One region of the Arthrobacter sp. 210 2 genome, then DNA from elsewhere that is predicted to be linked to it. Evidence: riboswitches for the same ligand, from Rfam matches in the RefSeq annotation. Region 1 holds a riboswitch; each other region holds the start of a gene.

Region 1 (6,988 bases):
GTCCAACCGCTGGTGTGCCTGAGGCGGTGGTGTTTGCGGCAGGGCTGGCCCAGGTTACTGACCCCGGTGGTCCCGCCGTGATGCCACGCCAACAAATGGTCTGCCTCGTTGTCCAGGGAGTTGTTGCTGCAACCCGGGAACGTGCACTTCCCGTCCCTCAAACGCAGCCAGCGGCGGATAGCCTTCGTAACCCGGTAACTGGTGCGCCCGATTTCCAGTGGCGCCCCGTCCCGCGGATCCACCAGCACCCGGTAAAACGAGCCGGCACCGTCCGCGACGAGCTTCCGGGCCATCGATGCGGGGATCGGGCCGTGGCCGTCAAGCATGGCCGGTTCATCCGTCAGACCCATAAGCGAAAACACGGGCACCGTCACCAGGACCTCCGCGTGCGGAGTGCGGACCTCCGCAACCGTACCGCCGGAATCCTGCACGGTCTGCCCGTTGCGCCCGTCCTGTCCGTTGCTGAGGACGGCGTCGGCGAAGATGTCGGCGCAGAGCTGGGGCAGGGTGCGGGACTCGTCCGGGCCCTGCAGTCCCCGGGCCAGGGCGGTGGTGCGGTTCCACATCGCCGACGCGGTGTCGGCAGGCAGGTAGGCGTGGAACCAGGCCATCCCGTCCAGGTCCGGGCGGTGTTCGACCCGCCGCTCCGCGACACTCCTGGCGTGGCGCTTTTCAAGGGATTCGGGGTGGTGGCGTTCGCGCCAGGTCCGGGCTTTGTGCCGGAACCGGTGCGGCACCAACTCCCCCGGCCCCGCACACCCGCGTGCCGGGTTCGGTGCGTCCGGGCCCAGGAAATGCGCCTCCAGCGCGGCGGCCCCGGCCCGATCCAGGGTGGCGGTTTCCTCCACCATCGCCTTCGCGTGCGCCCACGACAGGCTCCCGTCCTGCAACCCCGCCAGGGTCAACGGCAAAACATTGGCCAGCACCTGCGACTCGTTCAGCAGCACACCGGCAGCCCGCGCACCAATAGTCAACACACCGGCGACTTCGGCGACCATCGACGCTTCCTGCGCCATCGCCCCGCACGGCACCGTGGCCCGTGACGCCACAGCCTTGGCCGCTTCTGCATACCCTGCGGCCAGATGCACCTTCAACGCAGCGGTCCCGGCCTCGAGCCGGGCCACCCCGGCGAGCCCGTCCAGGCTCCGATCAGCCTGCTCCCGCAACGGATCAAAGCCCGTACCGGTCCCACGGAGCACAGCACCCAGCTCAGCAAGGGACGCCTCAAGGACCTCCAACGCTTCCAATGCCGCCCTGCCCGCCATAGGAAAACTATGACAGGAGGGTCTGACAAAGCATGGGGCAGCCCATCCAGCCCGGTGGTCAGGGTAACCGGTGCCTGGCCGTTAACTGGCAGGGCCGCCGGTCGTAGCGCGCCGGGAACGCGACGTGGCATACTCAGGCGCGTGACGCCGTCGTACGAAATCCACGCCGAGGTATGGCTCAATCCCGGCGAAGCGGGCTGGCATTTCGTCACCCTGCCTGCGGACGTGGCGGATGACATCAAGGAGCGGACCGCTGCCAGCAGCAGGGCCTTCGGAGCGGTAAAGGTGACAGCCGATATCGGAGGCCACTCCTGGCAGACCTCGCTGTTCCCCGACACCAAACGCGGCACCTATCTCCTGCCGGTCAAGAAAACCGTCAGGGACAAAGCCGGGATCGGCGCCGGGGACACCGTGGAAGTCCGGCTGGACTTCCAGCCGGACAATGCTCCACAGAACTAGATCTGCTTGAGGGCCTGTTCCAGGTCCCGGATCAGGTCGTCGGCGTCCTCAAGCCCCACGGACAGCCGCACCACGCCGTCGCTCAGGCCGATGGCGGCACGGCCTTCCGGCCCCATAGCACGGTGCGTGGTGGTTGCAGGGTGCGTAATCAGGGACTTGGAATCGCCAAGGTTGTTGGAGATGTCGATGATGCGCAGCCCGTCCAGCAGCGCAAAGGCGGCTTCCTTGCCCGACCGGCCGCCGGACGGAGCAAGCTCCAAAGTGAGCACCGTACCGCCGGCGCGCATCTGCTTGGCCGCAAGCTCGTACTGCGGGTGGGACTTCAGGAGCGGGTACTTCACCCAGCTCACCGCGGGCTGCTGCTCCAGCCACTCGGCGAGGCGCAGGGCGGTTGCGGAAGAGTGGTTGACGCGCAGGGACATGGTCTCCAGGCCCTTGGTGAGGACCCACGCGTTGAACGCAGACAGCGACGGGCCGGTGTGGCGCATCAGCTGCTTGACGGGTCCGTCGATGAATTCCTTGGTGCCCAGGATGGCGCCGCCCAGCACCCTGCCCTGGCCGTCAATATGTTTGGTGCCGGAGTAGACGATAACGTCGGCTCCGAGCTGGCCGCAGCGCTGCAGCAGGGGAGTGGCAAAGACATTGTCGACGACGACGGTGGCACCCGCGGCGTGCGCGAGTTCGCTGACCGCGGCGATGTCCACGATCTCCTGCATCGGGTTGGACGGCGATTCGAAGAAGACGGCGGTGGTGGGCTGGGACAGGGCCTCACGCCACTGCTCCAGGTCCGGCCCGTCCACGAAGACCGTCTCCACGCCCCAGCGGGGCAGGATTTCGTTCAAAATCACGAAGCAGGACCCGAACAGCGAACGGGCGGCAACAACGCGGTCGCCGGCAGCCAGCAACGCGCCGAGGGCAGTAAAGACGGCGGACATGCCCGACGCCGTCGCAAAGCACGCCTCGGTGCCCTCGAGCAGGCGGAGCCGCTCCTGGAACGTGGCCACCGAAGGGTTGCCGTACCGGGAGTAGACGAAGCGCTCGTCCTCACCCGTGAATGCCCGCTCGGCGGCGGCAGCGGATTCGTACACGAAGCCCGAGTTCAGGAACACGGCCTCGCTGGTTTCCTGGAAGTTGGTGCGGTCCAGCCCGCCGCGGACGGCCTGGGTGTCAGGGCTCCAGCCGGCGGCGTCGTTATTGAAGGTCACTTAATTCTTTCCCAGGTTGGTCGGCAGGCCGCGGTTCTTCCAGCCGTTGACGGTGCGTTCGCCGTAGCGGTCCGGCTCACCCTCGAAGCCCTCCAGGACGTTGTACGAGGTGAAACCGGCCTGGGTGGCGGCGATGGCCGCGGAGATGGAGCGCTGGCCGGAGCGGCAGATGAACAGCAGCTCGGTCCCGTTGTCCTCCGGCGCCTGCTGGCTCAGGTCTTTGATGAAATCGGGGTTGGGAATGCCGCCCGGGAACGTCCACTGGATGAACAGGGGATCATTGTCCGTGGCCTTGGTGTCCGGAATGCCGATGTGGGCCCATTCGCCCTCGGTGCGCACGTCCACCAGGATGGCGCCCTGCTCCAGCTTGGCCCAGGCTTCCTCAGGCGTCAGGTCTCCTGCGTAGCTCATGCGTGGCCCTCGCCGTCGAACTCGAGGTCTTCGGTGCCTGACTCCAGGTTGTCCACGGCGGTCGCGACGGCGGCATCCGCCGAGGCGATGGCCGCCGGCAGGACCAGGGCCTGGGCAACGATGACGGTGGTGCCGTTGAACGTTGCTGCCGGGCTGCCGTGCAGGACATAGCCCTCGGCCAGGGCGGTGGAAATCCGTTCACAGAAAGACCTGTCATCCGGGCCGGTGACAAGCCGGTACGACAGTCTCTCTTCAGGGGCAGGTGCGTCAGACACGACGGATCTCCTTCTCTCACGCTTGCAGCTCGAATCGGTCGATATGCCGAGTATTCACCTGAGGCACCCCGCCGCGAAAGGGAGGGTTGCCGACCGGCCAGTCAGGGCTTGGCGCCGGTACTCATTACTCCCCAAAAACGTAACATCTGGCAGGCGGAGCCGCACCGCCGCCGTCGTCATGTTCCGTAACTGAACCATACGGTGCGCAGCGTGCGGCGCTGCGCACTTAAGCGAGGGGACGTCCGACGGCGGTATCACCGCAGGTGGGCGCGCTTTCCTTACCGTGCGCCGGCCCTGCGTCCCGATAGAGTTCACGTGGGGCAACGCCCCGTCACCAGGTCGTCAGCAGTGGGGGTCCCATCAGCATGTGCACAACCGTGCCTCGAGTCAGCGCCGGTTCATCCAGCGTGCCCCTCCACCGGAAAACCCTGGTATTCCTCGCGGTGGTATTGATGGCACTCATCGCCGTAGTGCTGCCTGCCGCGCCCGCACAAGCCGCAAGGAGCTTTCCGGAAGAGGGGAAGCCGCTGCTGGGCACAGTCCTTGAATGGGGCGAGGATACCGCCGCCGATTTCGCGGGCCGCTTGGGTGCATCGCCGGCCGTTTTTGGCCATGACATTGCCTTCCCCTACCGCCCGTCCGAGGAGGACGACATCGAGGGCTTCCTGGAGCAGTCCTCACTTCAGGGCGCCCACGCGATGCTCACGGTGAAACCCACGGTGCCGCTGGATCAGATTGACGGCGCGGCCGCGAAAGCCTTCGCAGGCGAGGTGCGGGAGCTTGCTTCCACCTTCAAGGGCCAGCTGCTGATCCGGTTTGCCCCGGACATGAACGCAAGCTGGGTTGAATGGGGACAGCAGCCCGTTGCCTACCGCGCAGCGTTCCAGGCCGTCACGGCGGCGTTCCGGGAGGCCAACGGCGGCGGCACGGTGATGGTCTGGGAACCGTACCTGGGCACGGACTATCCGTTCGGCCGGAACCGGAACGCGCCTGCGCAGGGAAGTGAAGGGTTCGCGCTGCTTGACACCAACGGTGACGGCCAGTGGGACGGCGCAGATGCAGCCTACGCCCCCTACTATCCCGGGGACGATGCGGTGGATTGGGTGGGCCTGACGGCCTATCACGACGACACTGCCGGCGGTGCCGCGGTCAATACCGTCCCCCGCGCGGGGGAGCTGCAGGAGATGCTGACGGCCTCCGGCGGGGAAAACTTCTACGCCACCTATTCGGAGGGGCGCGACAAGCCGTTCCTCCTGCAGACCGCCGCGTTTTACAGCCCGGCTTCCGGTGGAGCCCCGGAAGCGGACATCAAAACCAGCTGGTGGGACCAGGTGGTGGGGACTGCCACTGATGCCGGGTTCCGCATGACAGGGGCGGTGGTGTGGGATGAGCGCACCAGTACCCGGGACACCGGAGTGGCAAGCATCGACTGGCCGCTCACCGGAAACCCCGGCATCGCCAAGGCCGCCTTGGGCAGGCTGGAAGCGTCCCCCATCGTCACCGGCCCCGTCACCGAGGTCAGCTCCGGCAGTGCGTTCGTGCGGGCAAACACCCTCACCGGGGCGGCTGCGTGGACAGTGGGTGCGGCGCTCCTCATCCTCCTGGTTGCCCTGTGGCAGATTCCCCGCCGGGTCAATGCCGCAACGGCGTGGGGATACTCAGACCCGTCCAGCAGGGATTCCCGGGTGGATATGCTGCGCGGCCTGGCCATTGTTTTTGTTGTGGTCAACCACCTGGGCATGACCTCGCTGTTCCAGTTGCTCACGCAGGAAGCGGTGGGGTTCGTCTCAGGCGCCGAGTTGTTCGTCCTGTTCTCCGGCCTGGTGGTGGGCATGGTGTACGGGCCCAGGGCCAAGGACGACTTCGGAACGGTGGTGGACCACACCTCGCGGAGGGCGGGCAAGCTCTACCTGACCGCGCTGATAGTCCTCATCGGCGTCTTCCTGGCCTCGCTGCTGCCGATCTTCCGGACCGACGCCCTGACCACCTTCGTGGACCAGGGAACCGGCGGCGCGGGGCACGACGGAGCGGGACGCACCTACGACCTCTACGCGGGCATGGAGTCCCTGTTCCAATTCCCGGTGCCGCCACAGGTGCTCCCTGCCATCCTGCTGCTGCAGTTTGGCCCGTGGCAGTTCAACGTGATGGGACTTTACGTGGTGTTGCTTCTGGTCAGCCCGCTAATCCTCGCGGCGCTCAACCGCGGCAAGGTGGTCTGGGTGCTGGCCGCTGCCCTGGCAGTTTACGCCGTAGGCTCGCTGACCCGCTTCCGGCTCCTGCCGTCGCAGTTCGAGGACTCGTTCCCGCTGCTCGTGTGGCAGGTGCTGTTCGTGATCGGACTGGTGGCGGGGTACCACCGGCGCAGCATCGTCGCCTGGCTCTCGGCGAGGCTCTGGGTGGTGGCCGCGTGCACCGCCGTCGCACTGCTGTTTGCGTTCCTCTCCTGGGGCAACCCCTACCTGGCCAACGGCTTTGACACCCGCCTCGGCATCATCCCGGACACCCTGTACCGGTCGCTCTATGACCTGCTGTTCGCCCGGACGTACCTTGCACCGGGACGGCTGCTCAACGTCCTGGTCCTGGTGGTGGCGGCCTACGCCTTCCTCACGGCGTACTGGAAACCCGTGCAGCGCGCGCTCGGCTGGTTCCTGATTCCGCTGGGCCGCGCCACCCTCTACGTGTTCATCATGCACGTGGTGCTGATCGCCGTCGTGGCCAATATCCCGGCCCTGCAGCAGGAGAACGTGCTGCTTAACACTGCCGCTTACGCCGCGGTACTGGGACTCCTGTGGGTCATGGTCCGGACCAGGTTCCTCTTCCGGATCATTCCCACGTAGAAAATCCGAGGAGTTGCCCCGCATCCGGGAAGCGTTTACTTCGCGGAAATATGAACGGTACAACACCGACACTGTCACAGCATTTGACGAAACATTTCACCCATACGATCACCGCGTAACACTCCGGTGAAAGGGAAAAAATGACAGATGCGACTCGCAGGAACTTCCTCCGCTATGTAGGCATGGTGGGGGGAGCCGGGGTGATGTACGAGACGATGGCAGCGATGGGCCTGGCTCCTGATACGGCTGCGCCTGCCTACGCCGCACCCCGGGCGGACGACCTGCGCGGCAGCGGCAAAAGCGTGGTGATCCTGGGCGGCGGCATCGCAGGCCTGACCACCGCCTATGAGCTCGGCAAGGCGGGCTACAAAGTGACCATCCTTGAGGCGCGGATGCGGCCCGGCGGACGCAACTGGACTGTGCGCGGGGGAACCGAGGAAACGGACTTGCGCGGAGTCACCCAGCGGGCCACGTTCTCAAAGGACCAGTACATGAATGCCGGCCCGGGCCGCATTCCCCAGCACCACATCACCATG
Region 2 (6,988 bases), on a different contig from region 1:
GTGACGCCACAGCCTTGGCAGCTTCTGCATACCCTGCCGCAAGATGCACCTTCAACGCCGCGGTCCGTGCTTCAAGCCGGGCGACCCCGGCGAGCCCGTCCAGGCTCCGATCAACCTGCTCCCGCAACGGATCAAAACCCTCACCGGTCCCACGCAGCACAGCACCCAGCTCAGCAAGGGACGCCTCAAGGACCTCCAACGCTTCCAATGCCGCCCTGCTTGCCATAGGAAAACTATGACAGGGGGGTCTGACAAAGCACCGAGGGATTTCAGCATGCCGGGTCCAGCACGCATTCCACCCTTGCTGTCTGCGACCGTCTGGAACCCGGCAATCCAAGAACCCGGCAAACCAAGGAACCGGCAAGCCAAGACCGGGCACGCCAGGAAATGGATTCGGCCGCCATCGGCAGGTGACTTCGTTGTCACATGCTGATGGCGGCCGAAGAATGGTCGGACAGGGAACCCAGGGGGTGCCCCTGCGTGACCCGGCAGCACCGGACCACGCAGCAGGAGGTCAGATTGTGACGGCTCCGCTGGCGGTTTCGAACGTAACTGACAGAATGCCCGGCGTCCCGTGCGGCGCCACCCACTCCACGGCCACGTCTTCCAACGGCTTCTCCACCGGTTCGCCCAGCCACTCGGTGACCCGGGCAGCCGAACCGGCAATGGTGAGGCAGCTCATCTTGACGTTGCTGTCGTAGGCGTTGGACGGGTGCAGGGAGGGGTCGCCCTCCCACTTGAGCATGTACGGAACCTGGGGGTCGGCAATGAGCCCCAGGATGCCGATCTGCTTCCACACCAGTTCACGGCCGTCCGGGAATTTCCGGTTGCCGTTCACTGCGGAGCGTCCGAGGCGTTCTTCGAAGGGGGCGAGGTCGTCCACTTCGACGCACCAGCCCATCCATCCGCCGCCGGCCGCCGAACGGGCACGTACTGCCTGCCCGAAGGGTGCCTTGTCCGATGCGGGGTGGTCCAGGACCTCCACCACCTCGAGGTATTTGTGTCCCGCGAGCGGGATGATCATATTCCGGGTTCCGAACCGGGGGTGTACCCCGCCTTTCACTGCCTCAACGCCGAGGGCAGAGGAAATACGTTCGGTAGTGGCCGCGAGGCCATCGTGTTCACAGGCGTAAGAGACGTGATCCATGCGCATGCCAACATCTTGGCACTTTGTGATCGGGCTCTCAGCTAAGGGTTGCCTTACTGGGATTTTCCGAGGTCAACCCCTTCACGGGCCACCATCAGGCGGCGAAACCTGCAGGACTATGTTCGTCACAATGCTGTCCGGCCGGCCGGCAATGTTCCTACACTGAGCTCAGGTCATGAGCGCCAGCGCCAAGCCCCGGCTCGCTGGCCGGCAACCCTCCATCCGCGGTGGGGTGCCCCGGGTGAGGACCTGGCTGTCCGGCAACGGCCGGATGGCAAGCGCGGCCCGTGGTGCTCCCAGCCTGCCCCGGGCCCATGTCAAAGGAGCCTTGAATGTCCAACGGATGGTCCTTCGAAACCCGCCAGATCCACGCCGGACAGGAGCCGGACAGCGCCACCGGAGCCCGTGCGCTGCCCATTTACCAGACCACGTCCTTTGTGTTCCCCAGCGCGGAGAGCGCGGCGAACCGGTTTGCGCTGGCGGAACTGGCGCCCATCTACACGCGCATCGGCAACCCGACCCAGGACGCGGTGGAGCAACGGATTGCCAGCCTCGAAGGCGGCCTGGCAGCCCTGCTGCTCAGCTCCGGACAGGCAGCCGAGACCTTCGCTGTCCTGAACATTGCCGAGGCCGGCGATCATATTGTCGCGAGCCCCAGCCTTTACGGCGGAACCTACAACCTTTTCGCCCACACCCTGAAGAAGTTCGGCATCAGCGTCACGTTCGTGGCGGATCCGGACAACCTGGACCAGTGGCACGCCGCCGTGCAGCCGAACACCAAGCTCTTCTTTGCCGAGGTGGTGTCCAATCCGCGGCAGGATGTCCTGGACATCGAAGGCGTCTCCCAGGCCGCCCATGAAGCAGGTGTGCCGTTGATCGTGGACAACACGCTGTCCACGCCGTACCTGATCCGTCCGCTCGAGTGGGGCGCGGATATCGTGGTCCATTCGGCCACGAAGTACCTGGGTGGCCACGGTGCGGCCATCGCCGGCGTCATCGTGGACTCGGGCAAGTTCGACTTCAGCAAGGACCCGGAGCGGTTCCCCGGCTTCAACACCCCGGACCCCACCTACAACGGGCTGGTCTACGGCCGTGACCTCGGGGAGGGCGGCGCCCTGGGCGCCAACCTGTCCTACATCCTTAAGGCACGCGTCCAGCTCCTGCGGGACCTGGGCTCTGCTGTTTCGCCGTTCAACGCCTTCCTGATCTCCCAGGGCCTGGAGACGCTGAGTCTTCGCGTGGAACGCCACGTGGCCAACGCCGCGGAGGTTGCCCGCTGGCTGGAAGCGCGTGACGACGTCGAATCCGTCGCCTACGCGGGCCTGCCCTCGAGCCCCTGGTACGAGCGCGGCCGCAAGTACGGACCCAAGGGCACCGGTGCCATTGTGTCCTTCAACCTGGCCGGGGGTGCCGAGGCCGGCAAGCGGTTCGTGGACGCCCTGGAGCTGCACTCGCACGTAGCCAACATCGGGGACGTCAGGTCCCTGGTCATCCACCCGGCGTCCACCACCCACAGCCAGCTCTCCCCGGAGCAGCAGGCCGTGGCCGGCGTGACCCCCGGGCTGGTCCGCCTGTCGGTGGGCATTGAGCACATCGACGACATCCTGGCCGACCTCGAGGCCGGCTTCCGGGCAGCAAAGGCGGCGTCGGGCGCCTGACCAGATCAAGGCGCGACGCCGGCCGGCACGTAGGCAGGCAAGCGGCAGGCAGCTGCAGCCTCCACAGCAAACAGGCAGCCTCCACAGCAAACAGGCAGCCAGGGCCGGCGTGCCCGGGCCGGGGAAGTCACAACCAGTCACACTCTTGGCTTGGGACGGGTGGTGTTTCGTACACTCGAACCAGGTCATGAGTGCCAGTGACAGCCCCGGCTTGCTGGCCGGCAACCCTCCTTCCGCGGTGGGGTGCCCCGGGTGAAGACCTGGCCTGCCGGTCATTCGACGGCAGGCAAGCGCGTAGAAGAGGTCTTGCCATGACGGTTACCGTCACCCGTACCACCGTTCCCGAACACGGGATTGTCCGCTACGCCTCCATTGGAGGCCTGGAACTTGAGGCCGGCGGCTATCTTCCGGAGGTGACGCTCGCCTACGAAACCTGGGGCACCCTCAACGCGGACGGCAGCAACGCCATCCTGATCGAACATGCCCTCACCGGCAGCACCCACGTGACCCGGGGCGACACCGACGAACCGGGCTGGTGGGAACAGCTGGCCGGACCCGGCGCACCCGTGGATACAGACCGTTTCTTCGTTGTCTCCATCAACATCGTGGGCGGCTGCTACGGATCCACCGGCCCGTCCTCGCCTGCCCCCGACGGCAACCCCTGGGGTTCCCGCTTTCCCCTGGTCACCCTGCGGGACAGCACCGTGGCGGAGGCCCGGCTGGCTGACCAGCTCGGCATCCAATGCTGGTTTGCCGTCCTGGGCGGTTCGATGGGCGGCGCCCGCGCACTCGAATGGGCTGTCACCTACCCGGAGCGCGTGCAGCGCTGCGCGGTCTTCGCCGTAGGGGCCGCCAGCACGGCCGAACAGATCGCCTTCGCCCAGGCGCAGACCCTCGCCATCCGGCAGGACCCCAACTTCAACGGCGGCGATTATTACGGCGGCCCTTTCCCCGAGGCCGGACTGGCACTGGCACGGCGCATCGCACACATCACCTACCGCTCAGCCGCCGAGCTGGAAGGCAGGTTCGGCCGTGCCCCGCAGGCTCCCGAATCGCCGTTGCAGGGTGAGTGCCTGGCGGAACGCGGACGCTACCAAGTTGAGAGCTACCTTGACCACCAGGGCAACAAACTGGTGCAGCGGTTTGACGCCAACAGCTATATCGCCATCACCGAGGCGCTGATGAGCCATGACGTGTGCCGGGGGCGCGGCACGCTGGCCGAAACACTGGCCGCCAGCCAAGCCCGCTTCTTTGTTGCCGCCGTGGACTCCGACCGCCTGTACTTTCCGTCCCAGTCACGTGAGCTGGCCCGGGCGCTTCCGGGGGATGTGGACGTCCACCTGATCGAGGCGCCCATTGGCCACGACGGGTTCCTAACCGAAATCGGCCAGCTGGGACCGCAGCTCCAGAGGCATCTTTCCGAGTAGCACTGCTCCCTCCTTTGCCCGGATGTGCGTTTATGCAGATGTGCTCTGCGAGATTCGCCGTTGAGCTGGGCTGACAGGCGGACCATACTCAATGGGACCCGGCGGTTCGTGGCCAAAATCACACGTATCCGCCCCAATACGTCCCAGTGGTGTCGACGACGACGCCGAAGGAGTAACAGATGAGCACGGAAAGCTCCGCCGCACGGCGGACAGAGGAAACCGACGTCAAGGCCTCCGGCCTGAAGAAAGTCGTCACGGCCTCCATGGCCGGCACCGTTGTGGAGTGGTACGAGTTCTTCCTCTATGCCTCCGCCGCCACCCTGGTGTTTGGCAAAATGTTCTTCCCCAATTCAGGGACCGAACTGGATGGCATCATCGCCGCCTTCGTCACCTACGCCGTAGGCTTCGTGGCGCGCCCCATCGGCGGCATCGTCTTTGGCCACTTCGGTGACAAATTCGGCCGCAAGCAGCTGCTGCAGCTGAGCATCATCCTGGTGGGCGTGGCCACCTTCCTCATGGGATGCCTGCCCACGTTCGCCCAGATCGGTTACTGGGCCCCGGCCCTCCTGGTGTTCCTGCGCTTCGTGCAGGGCTTCGCCGTCGGCGGTGAGTGGGGCGGCGCCGTGCTGCTGGTCGCAGAGCACAGCCCCAGCAAGTCCCGCGGTTTCTGGTCCAGCTGGCCGCAGTCAGCAGTACCGATGGGCAACCTGCTGGCCACCGGCGTGCTGTTCACCCTTTCGGCCACGCTGTCCCAGGAAGCATTCCTGGGCTGGGGCTGGCGCGTCGCCTTCTGGCTCTCTGCCGTCATCGTGATCGTCGGCTATTACATCCGCACCAAGGTCCAGGACGCACCGATCTTTCTCGAGGCCCGCAAGGAAGTCACCGTGGAGAAGAAGGGCTACGGCGTTGCCGAAGTCTTCCGCCGCTACCCGCGTGGTGTCTTTACCGCCATGGGTCTGCGTTTCGCCGAGAACATCCTGTACTACCTGGTGGTGACCTTCTCCATCACGTACCTCAAGGTTGTGGTCCAGACCGACACCTCCCGCATCCTCCTGCTTCTGCTCGTGGCGCACTTCATCCACTTCTGCGCCGTGCCGCTCGTCGGCAAAATGTCCGATGCGTTCGGCCGGCGCCCGGTCTACATGGCAGGCGCCATCCTCGGCGGCACCTGGGGCTTCTTCGCCTTCCCCATGATGGACACTGCCAATGACATCGTCATTCTGGCCGCCATCACCATCGGCCTGCTGTTCCACGCGCTGATGTACGCGGGCCAGCCGTCCATCATGGCCGAGATGTTCCCCACCCGCATGCGGTACTCGGGCGTTTCCCTGGGTTACCAGGTGACCTCCATCGTGGCCGGTTCACTGGCCCCGATCATCGCCACATCGCTGCTGAGCAGCTTCAAGTCCTCCACTCCGGTGGCGCTGTACCTGCTGGGAGCCTGCATCGTGACGGCAATCTCCGTGTTCTTCCTCAAGGAAACCCGGGGCATTTCGCTCCGCGATGTGGACGCAGCCGATGCCCAGGGCACGGCCGACCTTCTCGCAGCCGGCAAGAAATAGGCAACGCCACCACAAAGCCAGACAGCATGCCAACTGCCCGGACCCGCGACCACGCAGGCCCGGGCAGTTGCGCGTCAGCACCTCGAGGAAGTCAGGATTCTCCATGAAAGCAGCCGTTCTTTACTCCACGGTCCCGTCCGGAACCAGCTACACCCAAGCGCACCCGCTTCAGGTGGAGGAGCTCGACCGGCCCGAACCCCGCGCCGGCGAGTTGGGGATCGACATCACCTATTCGAGCCTGTGCCACTCTGACCTCTCCGTGGTGGACGGTTCCCGCGTCAGGCCGCTCCCGATGGCGCTGGGGCACGAGGCTGTAGGACGGGTCGCCGCCGTGGGTCCCGGCGTCACCGATGTTTCCCCGGGGGACCACGTAGTCCTCGTCTTCGTCCCGAGCTGTGGTGGCTGCCGTGCGTGCCGGGCAGGCCGCCCGGCGCTCTGCCACCGCGCCGCCGACGTCAACGGGTCGGGGGACCTCCTCCATGGCGAAGCCCTGCTGCGGACACCTGCCGGGAAGCGCATCAACCACCATCTGGGGGTTTCGGCATTCGCCGATTACGCCGTGGTGGCCCGTGAATCAGTGGTGGTCATCGACGACGACGTCCCGGACACCGTTGCCGCAATGTTCGGTTGCGCCGTGCTCACCGGAATGGGGGCCGTCCTCAACACGGCGGCCGTCCAGCCCGGCCAGTCCGTAGCTGTCTTCGGGCTCGGTGCCGTGGGGCTCTCGGCCGTTATGGCCGCGGCGCTCGCCGGTGCCTCCTCCGTGATCGCCATCGATCCCAACGCCGCCAAGCACGGGCTCGCGCTGAAGTGCGGGGCAAGGGCCGTAGGGACCCCGGATGACGCTTCCCGCCTGATTGCCGACGCCTCCGGTGACGGTGTGGACACCGCCGTCGAAGCTGTGGGGTCCGCCCGGGTCATCGCCTCGTGCCTGGAGCACGTAACGCGCGGTGGCTCCGTAGTCTCCGTAGGGCTGCCGCATCCCACGGCGGAACTGACGGTGCCGGCGCTCCAGTTCGCCGGTGCGGGCAAACGGCTGCTGGGCTCGTACATGGGGGACGCCGTCCCGGCCCGGGACATCCCCCTCTACCTTGGCTACTGGCGGGAGGGCAGGCTTCCCGTTGAACTGCTGCACACCGACACCCGGCCGCTTGACGAGATCAACGAAGGCCTTGACGCACTCGCTGCGGGGCA
Region 3 (6,988 bases), on a different contig from region 1:
AACGGCCGCTACATCACCGCGCTGACCTTCGGCAACGTCCACGGCGTATACAAGCCCGGCGGCGTCAAGCTTCGCCCGGAGATCCTCAAGGACATCCAGGCCCAGGTGGGCGCCAAGATCGGCAAGGACAGCCCGTTCGACCTGGTGTTCCACGGCGGCTCCGGCTCCTCGGACCAGGAAATCGCCGACGCCGTGTCCTACGGCACCATCAAGATGAACATCGACACCGACACCCAGTACGCCTACACCCGCCCCGTGGCGGACCACATGTTCCGCAACTACGACGGTGTCCTGAAGGTGGACGGCGAAGTGGGCAACAAGAAGACCTACGACCCCCGCGTCTGGGGCGCCTCCGCCGAAGCCGGCCTCGCAGCCCGCGTCGTGGAAGCCACCAAGCAGCTCGGCTCGGCCGGAAAGACCTTCTAGGAATGTCAGACGAGTTCCGCAAGAACCTGATGGGCCCCGAGCCCACGCTCCTGCCTGCCGAGACCGAGGTCTACCAGCAGCTGGAAGCAGGCCAGGAAGCCCTGGACCTCGTGGAAAAGCACCCCACCTCCTCGCTGCTGTGGGCCGTGCTGGCGGAAGAGGCCTGGGCTGAGGGACGCACCATCGATTCCTACGCCTACTCACGTGTGGGCTACCACCGCGGCCTGGACTCGCTGCGCCGCAACGGCTGGCGCGGCGTGGGGCCCATCCCGTGGGAGCACGGGCCCAACCGTGGCTTCCTCCGTGCGCTGTACTCGCTGGGCCGTGCCGCGGCCGCGATCGGCGAGGCGGAGGAACCGGAGCGGATCGAGAAGTTCCTGAACGACTCGGACCCCACTGCCAAGGCAGCCATCGAAGGCAAGTAGCAGAAGCAACGCGGGGTCACTTTTAGCCCTCTCCGGGCACCGGACTGGGCCGAAAGTGACCTTGCGTTGCGTTTAAAGTACGACGGCGGGCGGTCACCTTCCACACGAAAAGTGACCGCCCGCCGTCGTACTGCCCGATGGTTGAGCCTGCCGAAACCTGATTTCGACAGGCTCAATCACCGGAGGTCAGGCTCAGTCTGATGCCTATGACTTCTGGAGGCCGGTGCGGGCCATGGCGTCGGCGTAGGCCACGCGCATGTCCTCGAGGTACTCCTCCTGGCGGGCCGGGGAACCGGCGAAAGCGCGTCCGCTCAGGGACCGCACCTTGTAGGTCTTCAGGCCGCGGCGCCAGAGCAGCGGCACCTCGGTCTTCAGCAGCAGGTTGGCCAGGCGGTTGGCTTCGGTGCCGTGGGCCACGATCACCGAGGCGCGCGGGACCAGCGCCAGGAACTTCAGCAGCGGCTTGAGGCCGGCCTGGATCTGGTCCGGGGTGAACTTCCCGTTGACCTCGCCCGGGACATGCCAGGGATGCACGTTCCAGGGCATGACAAACTCGGGGCGAAGGCCCAGCTTCCACTGGATGCCGAGCATCCGGGTAGCGGCGTCCTGGTCTCCCGGGGTGATGAAGCCGGACTCGTCGGCCCCTCCGATGTTCGAGAAGAGGCTGATAATGCGGCATTCGTCCACGTCATGCATGGGGTCGACGTAGGGCACTACCGTGCCGGGCCGGGTCTCCTGCAGGGAATCGCACAGTTCATTGACGGCGGCAACATTGGGTTCGTAGCGGCGGCTCAGGAGCTGCTCATGGAAAGATTCGGGGGCCAGGGCTGTCATGTAGTGCTGGATCTCCTGCGGGGATTGGCGGTGCTGCCGCCGGCGGATATGGGCGCACGAAGGCGCCACACATGAGCGGCGGTTGAGATGGGGTGGACCGATTCCGGGTCGGCCTGTTCCAGTTTAGCAAGCCCGGAGAAACGAAACGCCGGTCCCCTGCATCCAATACTGTGGAGCAGGGAACCGGCGGTCCTGGCTGGCGGAGAAGGGGCGGCTGTTACCAGAGCCGCTTGGTTGCCCGGCGGGCGCCTTCTCCCAGTGCTTCAAGCTTGGCGACGGCGATCTGGGGGTGGACGCGCCCGCCCAGGCCGCAGTCCGTGGACGCAATGACGTTCTGGCGGCCAACTACCTCGGCGAAACGGACGATGCGGTCTGCCACGAGGTCCGGGTGCTCCACCACGTTGGTGGCGTGCGAGACGATGCCGGGGATGATGACCTTGCCCTCGGGAAGCTTGGTGTCCTCCCACACCCGCCACTCGTGTTCGTGGCGGACATTGGCGGCCTCAAAGGAGTACCCGCCGGCGTTGATCTGCAGCATTGTGTCCACCAGGTCCGCGAACGGGAGGTCGGTGGTGTGGGGGCCGTGCCAGGAGCCCCAGCAGAGGTGGAAGCGCACCTGCTCCTCGGGAAGGCCGCGGAGGGCGTAGTTCAGCGCTTCCACCCGGATCTGCGTGAATTTGAGGTAGTCCTCAACGGTGGGTTCCGGACTGATCTGGTCCCAGTTCTCAGCAATGGAGGGATCATCGATCTGCAACGTGAGGCCGGCGTCCACGATGGCCTTGTACTCCTCGCGGAGTACGTCCGCGCAGGCGTAGATATACTCCTCCTCCGTGGCGTAGTACTCGTTGGTGATCCGTGATGCGCTGCCGGGGGAGAGCGCTGCCACGAATCCTTCCTTCAATCCGGTTGCGGCAAGGCCCGCCTTGAGGTTGGCGATGTCCGAGGCCACCGCCTCCTGGCCCGTGTACACCAGCGGTCCCGTGACCTTCGGGAACGGCTTCGCGCCGCCGGTGAAGATGCCGCTGGTGGGATCGTTGTAGGCCTCGGCAAAAAGGACGCGGTCGCGGCGGTGGATGAATCCCGTCAGCTGGACGTTGCCGGGGGTGGATTCCTTCGGTTCAACGGCCCATGTGGCGTCATTGTCCAGTTCCAGGCCACCCATCCGGGCAAATGAGTAGGACCACCATGCGCCGTAGTCCACAGCGGCGGACATCGCGTGGCCGTACTCGCCGTCGTTCGGAATATCGATGCCCAGGCTTTGCTGACGCTGGACCAGGTCCACAACGGAAGCGGTGAGGAGTTCGTTGTATCCCTCCACGTCGGCCGGGTTTTCCTCGCGCGCCGCGTTGGCGGCGATAAGCTCGGGCGTGCGCGGCAAGGAACCTGCGTGGGTAACGCGGATGTGGTCGGTATTCAGGGACATGCTGGATTTTTCCTTTCCATCGGTCCTGGCAGTAGCACCTTCTGCGGGCAGGACGTCCTGCCCTGACGGGTTGCTGCGGCGTCATTGAGCCAGGTCTCTTGGCCGCTCCGGATGGTTCACTCTCACTTAAATCCAGCACTGCGGGCGGGAGCAAATTCGCTTCGCCATATGTCGCGCCGCGTTGACAGCTTTCGATTCGTAATAACTGGGTGCGGATAACCGTCATGTCCATTGACAGGTTTTGTCCAGCACGGTTGGCTGATGTCACAGCCGGCAATGGGGGACATAGCGGGCTGGACGCACCTAATGCACTCGAAAGAGGTAACGCACCGTGAGAAAAACCCTGGCAACTTTCAGGACCCTGGCCGCCGGAGCCCTTGCTCTTGCCGTTGTGGCAGGACCCGCACCGCTCGCCCATTCGGTGGGCGAAGGTCCCAACTACGACGGCAACGGCCAAATCACCACCTCGAAGCTGGCCACCTATGACCAGATGGTTTCCTTCCTGAAGGACCAGGATGCCCGCCAGTCCGCCATGGAGCTTGAGGTCATCGGGCAGACCGTCAAGGGACGCGACATCCACCTGGTCAAGTACATTTCGGACCCGGCGAAACCCACCATCCTGTACCTCACGCAGCAGCACGGCAATGAGCAGCTCACCACCGAGGGCGCCCTGGAATTCGTCAAGCACCTCGGGACGGGCAAGTCGGAGGACATCCTGGACGGTGTGAACATCCTGATCGTTCCAATGCTCAACGCGGACGGCGCCATGGGGGACGTGAACTTCCCGCTGGATGACTACCTGGCCAAGGGCGACCGGAACATGACCCGCTACAACGCCGAGGAAGTGGACCTCAACCGCGACCACGTAGACAAGGTCCAGCCGGAAACCCAGGCGCTGCACAACAATGTGATGCGCAAATACACGGTGGACTACATGATCGACCTGCACCACCAGGGCACACGCAGCGAACGCGACGGAAAGCTGGTCTCGGGGTCCATCCTGTACCCCACCACACCCAACGCCGATCCTGCCGTGGTGGAAAAGTCCAAGCAGCTGGGCGCCGTGGTTTTTAACAACGTCGACTCCACCGGCTGGGGCCACCTGGGCAAGTATGTGGGTGGCAGCGCCGAAACCATCAGCCGCAATGGGATTGCCGTTGAGTACGATATCGCAACCTTGCTCTTCGAAATGCGTGGCATGTCCGACCACTACGCGGACGGCGTCGCCCTGGGCCTGCGCAGCAACGGTTACCTGATCCAGCAGACCGTGACCACGCTGACTGCAACCGCGGCAGCAATTGCGGACGGCTCCATCGCCGACGCCGACACCTCCTTCTGGGACAGCCTTGCCACCCAGACGTCCCGGCCGGGCGAGGAAGCCGACGGCGAGTAACCATAACGCCCACCCGCCGCGGTCCTTGCCTGCAGGAGTCCTTTACCCTGCAAGAAGGACCGCGGCGGCCCAACGAGTGGACAAAGTCGCTCATCGGCTAAACTTGGGTGGTAAGAGCCCCGGAACTCTTGCATCGCTGCCCCGTCCCGCGGACCAGCGACGGCCGGTCCATTCGGGGCATTCTCATGAACGGCGCCGCACCGGGCAAGCCACCTCCATGGCCGGACCCGGGCAGCCCGAACGAATGGGGGAGGATCCCATGCCAGCAATTGTGATCGTAGGAGCCCAGTGGGGCGACGAAGGAAAAGGCAAGGCCACTGACCTTCTGGGCGGCCGCGTTGACTACGTCGTCAAGCCCAACGGCGGCAACAACGCCGGGCACACCGTCGTCGTAGGCGGTGAAAAGTACGAACTCAAGCTGCTGCCGGCAGGCATTCTCAGCCCCAACGCGGTTCCCATTATCGGCAACGGCTGCGTGGTGAACCTCGAAGCGCTCTTCCAGGAAATCGAAGGACTGCAGGCCCGCGGCGCAGACACCTCCAAGCTCCGGGTTTCCGCGAACGCCCACCTCGTGGCCCCGTACCACCAGGTCCTGGACAAGGTGACCGAGCGGTTCCTGGGAAGCCGCGCCATCGGAACCACCGGCCGCGGCATCGGCCCGGCCTACATGGATAAAGTGGCCCGGCTGGGCATCCGCGTGCAGGACGTCTTTGACGAGTCCATCCTCCGCCAGAAGGTGGAGGGCTCCCTGCGCCAGAAGAACGAACTGCTGGTGAAGGTCTACAACCGCCGCAGCGTCCTGGTGGAGGAAATCGTGGAGTACTTCCTCTCCTTCGCCGAGCGGCTCCGTCCGCTGGTCATCGACAGCACCCTGGTCCTGAACACCGCACTCGATGAGGGCAAGGTGGTCCTGATGGAAGGCGGCCAGGCAACATTCCTGGACGTGGACCACGGAACCTACCCGTTCGTCACCTCCTCCAACCCCACTGCCGGCGGCGCCTCGGTGGGTTCCGGCATCGGCCCAACCCGCATTTCCCGCTCCATCGGCATCATCAAGGCGTACACCACACGCGTGGGCGCCGGTCCGTTCCCCACCGAGCTTTTCGACGAGATGGGCATGTACCTGCAGAAGACCGGCGGGGAATTCGGCGTCAACACCGGGCGCCCGCGCCGCTGCGGCTGGTACGACGCCGTCCTGGCCCGCCATGCATCCAGGGTCAACGGCTTCACGGACTACTTCGTCACCAAGCTGGACGTCCTCACCGGCATCGAGCAGATCCCCGTGTGCGTGGCCTACGACGTGGACGGCGTGCGCCATGACGAGATGCCCATGACGCAGACCGAGTTCCACCACGCCAAGCCCATCTTCGAATACTTCGAAGGCTGGACCGAGGACATCACGGGTGCCCGCACCCTTGCTGACCTGCCCGAGAACGCCCGCAACTACGTGCTGGCCCTGGAAAAGCTGTCCGGCACGCGGTTCTCCGCCATCGGCGTGGGCCCGGACCGTGACCAGACCATCGTGGTGAACGACCTTATCAACGACTGACGTGTGGGCCCACGCCCGCAGGGTTCCCTGGCCGAGCTTGCGAGGCTAGGGAGTGGGTGGGGACGACGACGGCGGGTCACCCGAGTGGGTGGCCCGCCGTTTGTCTTCCCAAAAGTATGGCAATTTACATAGGGTTAACCCGGCTGGTCTTGTGAGGCTGCGTCATTGGACGACAGACTTATCAACACCACGTGATGCAATCACCAATTCGTTCGACCAAACCCGCGGGAACATGCGCAGCACCGCGCACAGACCAGCTGGCGACAAGGATGTCGCCGGGCAGGATCCCGCAGACCGGAAGGATTTCTTATGGCCGGAAAGTTCGAAGCTTTTGTCGACTCAGATTCGTTTTTCAGGTTCCGGCTTCTGGCCCCCGATGGCACGGTGATGGCGGTGTCCGGGCCTTTTGAGGACAAGTCCGCACTCGCCGCCGGGATCGCCGCCGTCCGTGAATGCGCAGGTACCGGTCTGGTCACCGATCTCTGCCCTGCCGGGGCAGTAACCAGGAGCTCCGCCGCGGCTCCCGCTGTTGCTCCAATGAGGCCCCAGGCTGACTGCGATGACCAGCGCGTCCCCGCCAGGGTGCACGCTTTTACGATCGCCAAGGAACCGCGCCGGCAGGGGAGTGCACCGCGCTGGATCCCGGCCGCGGCCCGCTGAACCTCCTCCAAAAAGTTTTGGAAAGTTTTTTCAGGAACGCGTAACCCTTTCGCCGTCGTCAGCGATTACCCCTATGTAGCGCCGGTCTGGAACTTGTCCCCCATCACGTTCCAGACCGGCTCTTTCATTGATCCGGTGGCAGGGGCAGCTGCCTCATGCCGGAACCGGTGACGCCCGTGGCGGTCCCGGCGCAGTGGTTACCGAGGGGTAAAGTAATGCGGGGAAAAGCCGTTCCACCCCTGTGGAAGGCCTTCCCGGGCAAACAAACCCCTCTTTGA

The links. Region 1 has a riboswitch for S-adenosylmethionine ahead of AC5RWA_RS10730 (DUF1737 domain-containing protein). Riboswitches for the same ligand answer to the same signal wherever they lie in the genome.
Region 2: linked by a shared signal. The riboswitch ahead of AC5RWA_RS13030 (bifunctional o-acetylhomoserine/o-acetylserine sulfhydrylase) and the one ahead of AC5RWA_RS10730 (DUF1737 domain-containing protein) in region 1 are both predicted to bind S-adenosylmethionine.
Region 3: linked by a shared signal. The riboswitch ahead of AC5RWA_RS06445 (cobalamin-independent methionine synthase II family protein) and the one ahead of AC5RWA_RS10730 (DUF1737 domain-containing protein) in region 1 are both predicted to bind S-adenosylmethionine.

The regions. Positions count from the first base shown of each region.
Region 1 is NZ_JBNHIE010000004.1:251,679-258,666, reverse strand. It holds gene AC5RWA_RS10750 (HNH endonuclease signature motif containing protein) at 1-1,265, opposite strand, end outside; gene AC5RWA_RS10745 (DUF1905 domain-containing protein) at 1,407-1,724, shown strand; gene AC5RWA_RS10740 (O-succinylhomoserine sulfhydrylase) at 1,721-2,929, opposite strand; gene AC5RWA_RS10735 (rhodanese-like domain-containing protein) at 2,930-3,340, opposite strand; gene AC5RWA_RS10730 (DUF1737 domain-containing protein) at 3,337-3,615, opposite strand; SAM riboswitch class IV at 3,629-3,744, opposite strand; gene opgC (OpgC domain-containing protein) at 4,068-6,452, shown strand; gene AC5RWA_RS10720 (flavin monoamine oxidase family protein) at 6,593-6,988, shown strand, end outside.
Region 2 is NZ_JBNHIE010000006.1:116,247-123,234, forward strand. It holds gene AC5RWA_RS13020 (HNH endonuclease signature motif containing protein) at 1-226, opposite strand, end outside; gene AC5RWA_RS13025 (VOC family protein) at 515-1,153, opposite strand; SAM riboswitch class IV at 1,319-1,434, shown strand; gene AC5RWA_RS13030 (bifunctional o-acetylhomoserine/o-acetylserine sulfhydrylase) at 1,480-2,805, shown strand; SAM riboswitch class IV at 2,989-3,104, shown strand; gene metX (homoserine O-acetyltransferase MetX) at 3,117-4,232, shown strand; gene AC5RWA_RS13040 (MFS transporter) at 4,412-5,794, shown strand; gene AC5RWA_RS13045 (alcohol dehydrogenase catalytic domain-containing protein) at 5,898-6,988, shown strand, end outside.
Region 3 is NZ_JBNHIE010000002.1:426,018-433,005, forward strand. It holds gene fbaA (class II fructose-bisphosphate aldolase) at 1-426, shown strand, start outside; gene AC5RWA_RS06435 (DUF3151 domain-containing protein) at 429-851, shown strand; gene AC5RWA_RS06440 (uracil-DNA glycosylase family protein) at 1,056-1,685, opposite strand; gene AC5RWA_RS06445 (cobalamin-independent methionine synthase II family protein) at 1,903-3,108, opposite strand; SAM riboswitch class I at 3,122-3,226, opposite strand; gene AC5RWA_RS06450 (M14 family zinc carboxypeptidase) at 3,440-4,501, shown strand; gene AC5RWA_RS06455 (adenylosuccinate synthase) at 4,761-6,050, shown strand; gene AC5RWA_RS06460 (YegP family protein) at 6,360-6,710, shown strand.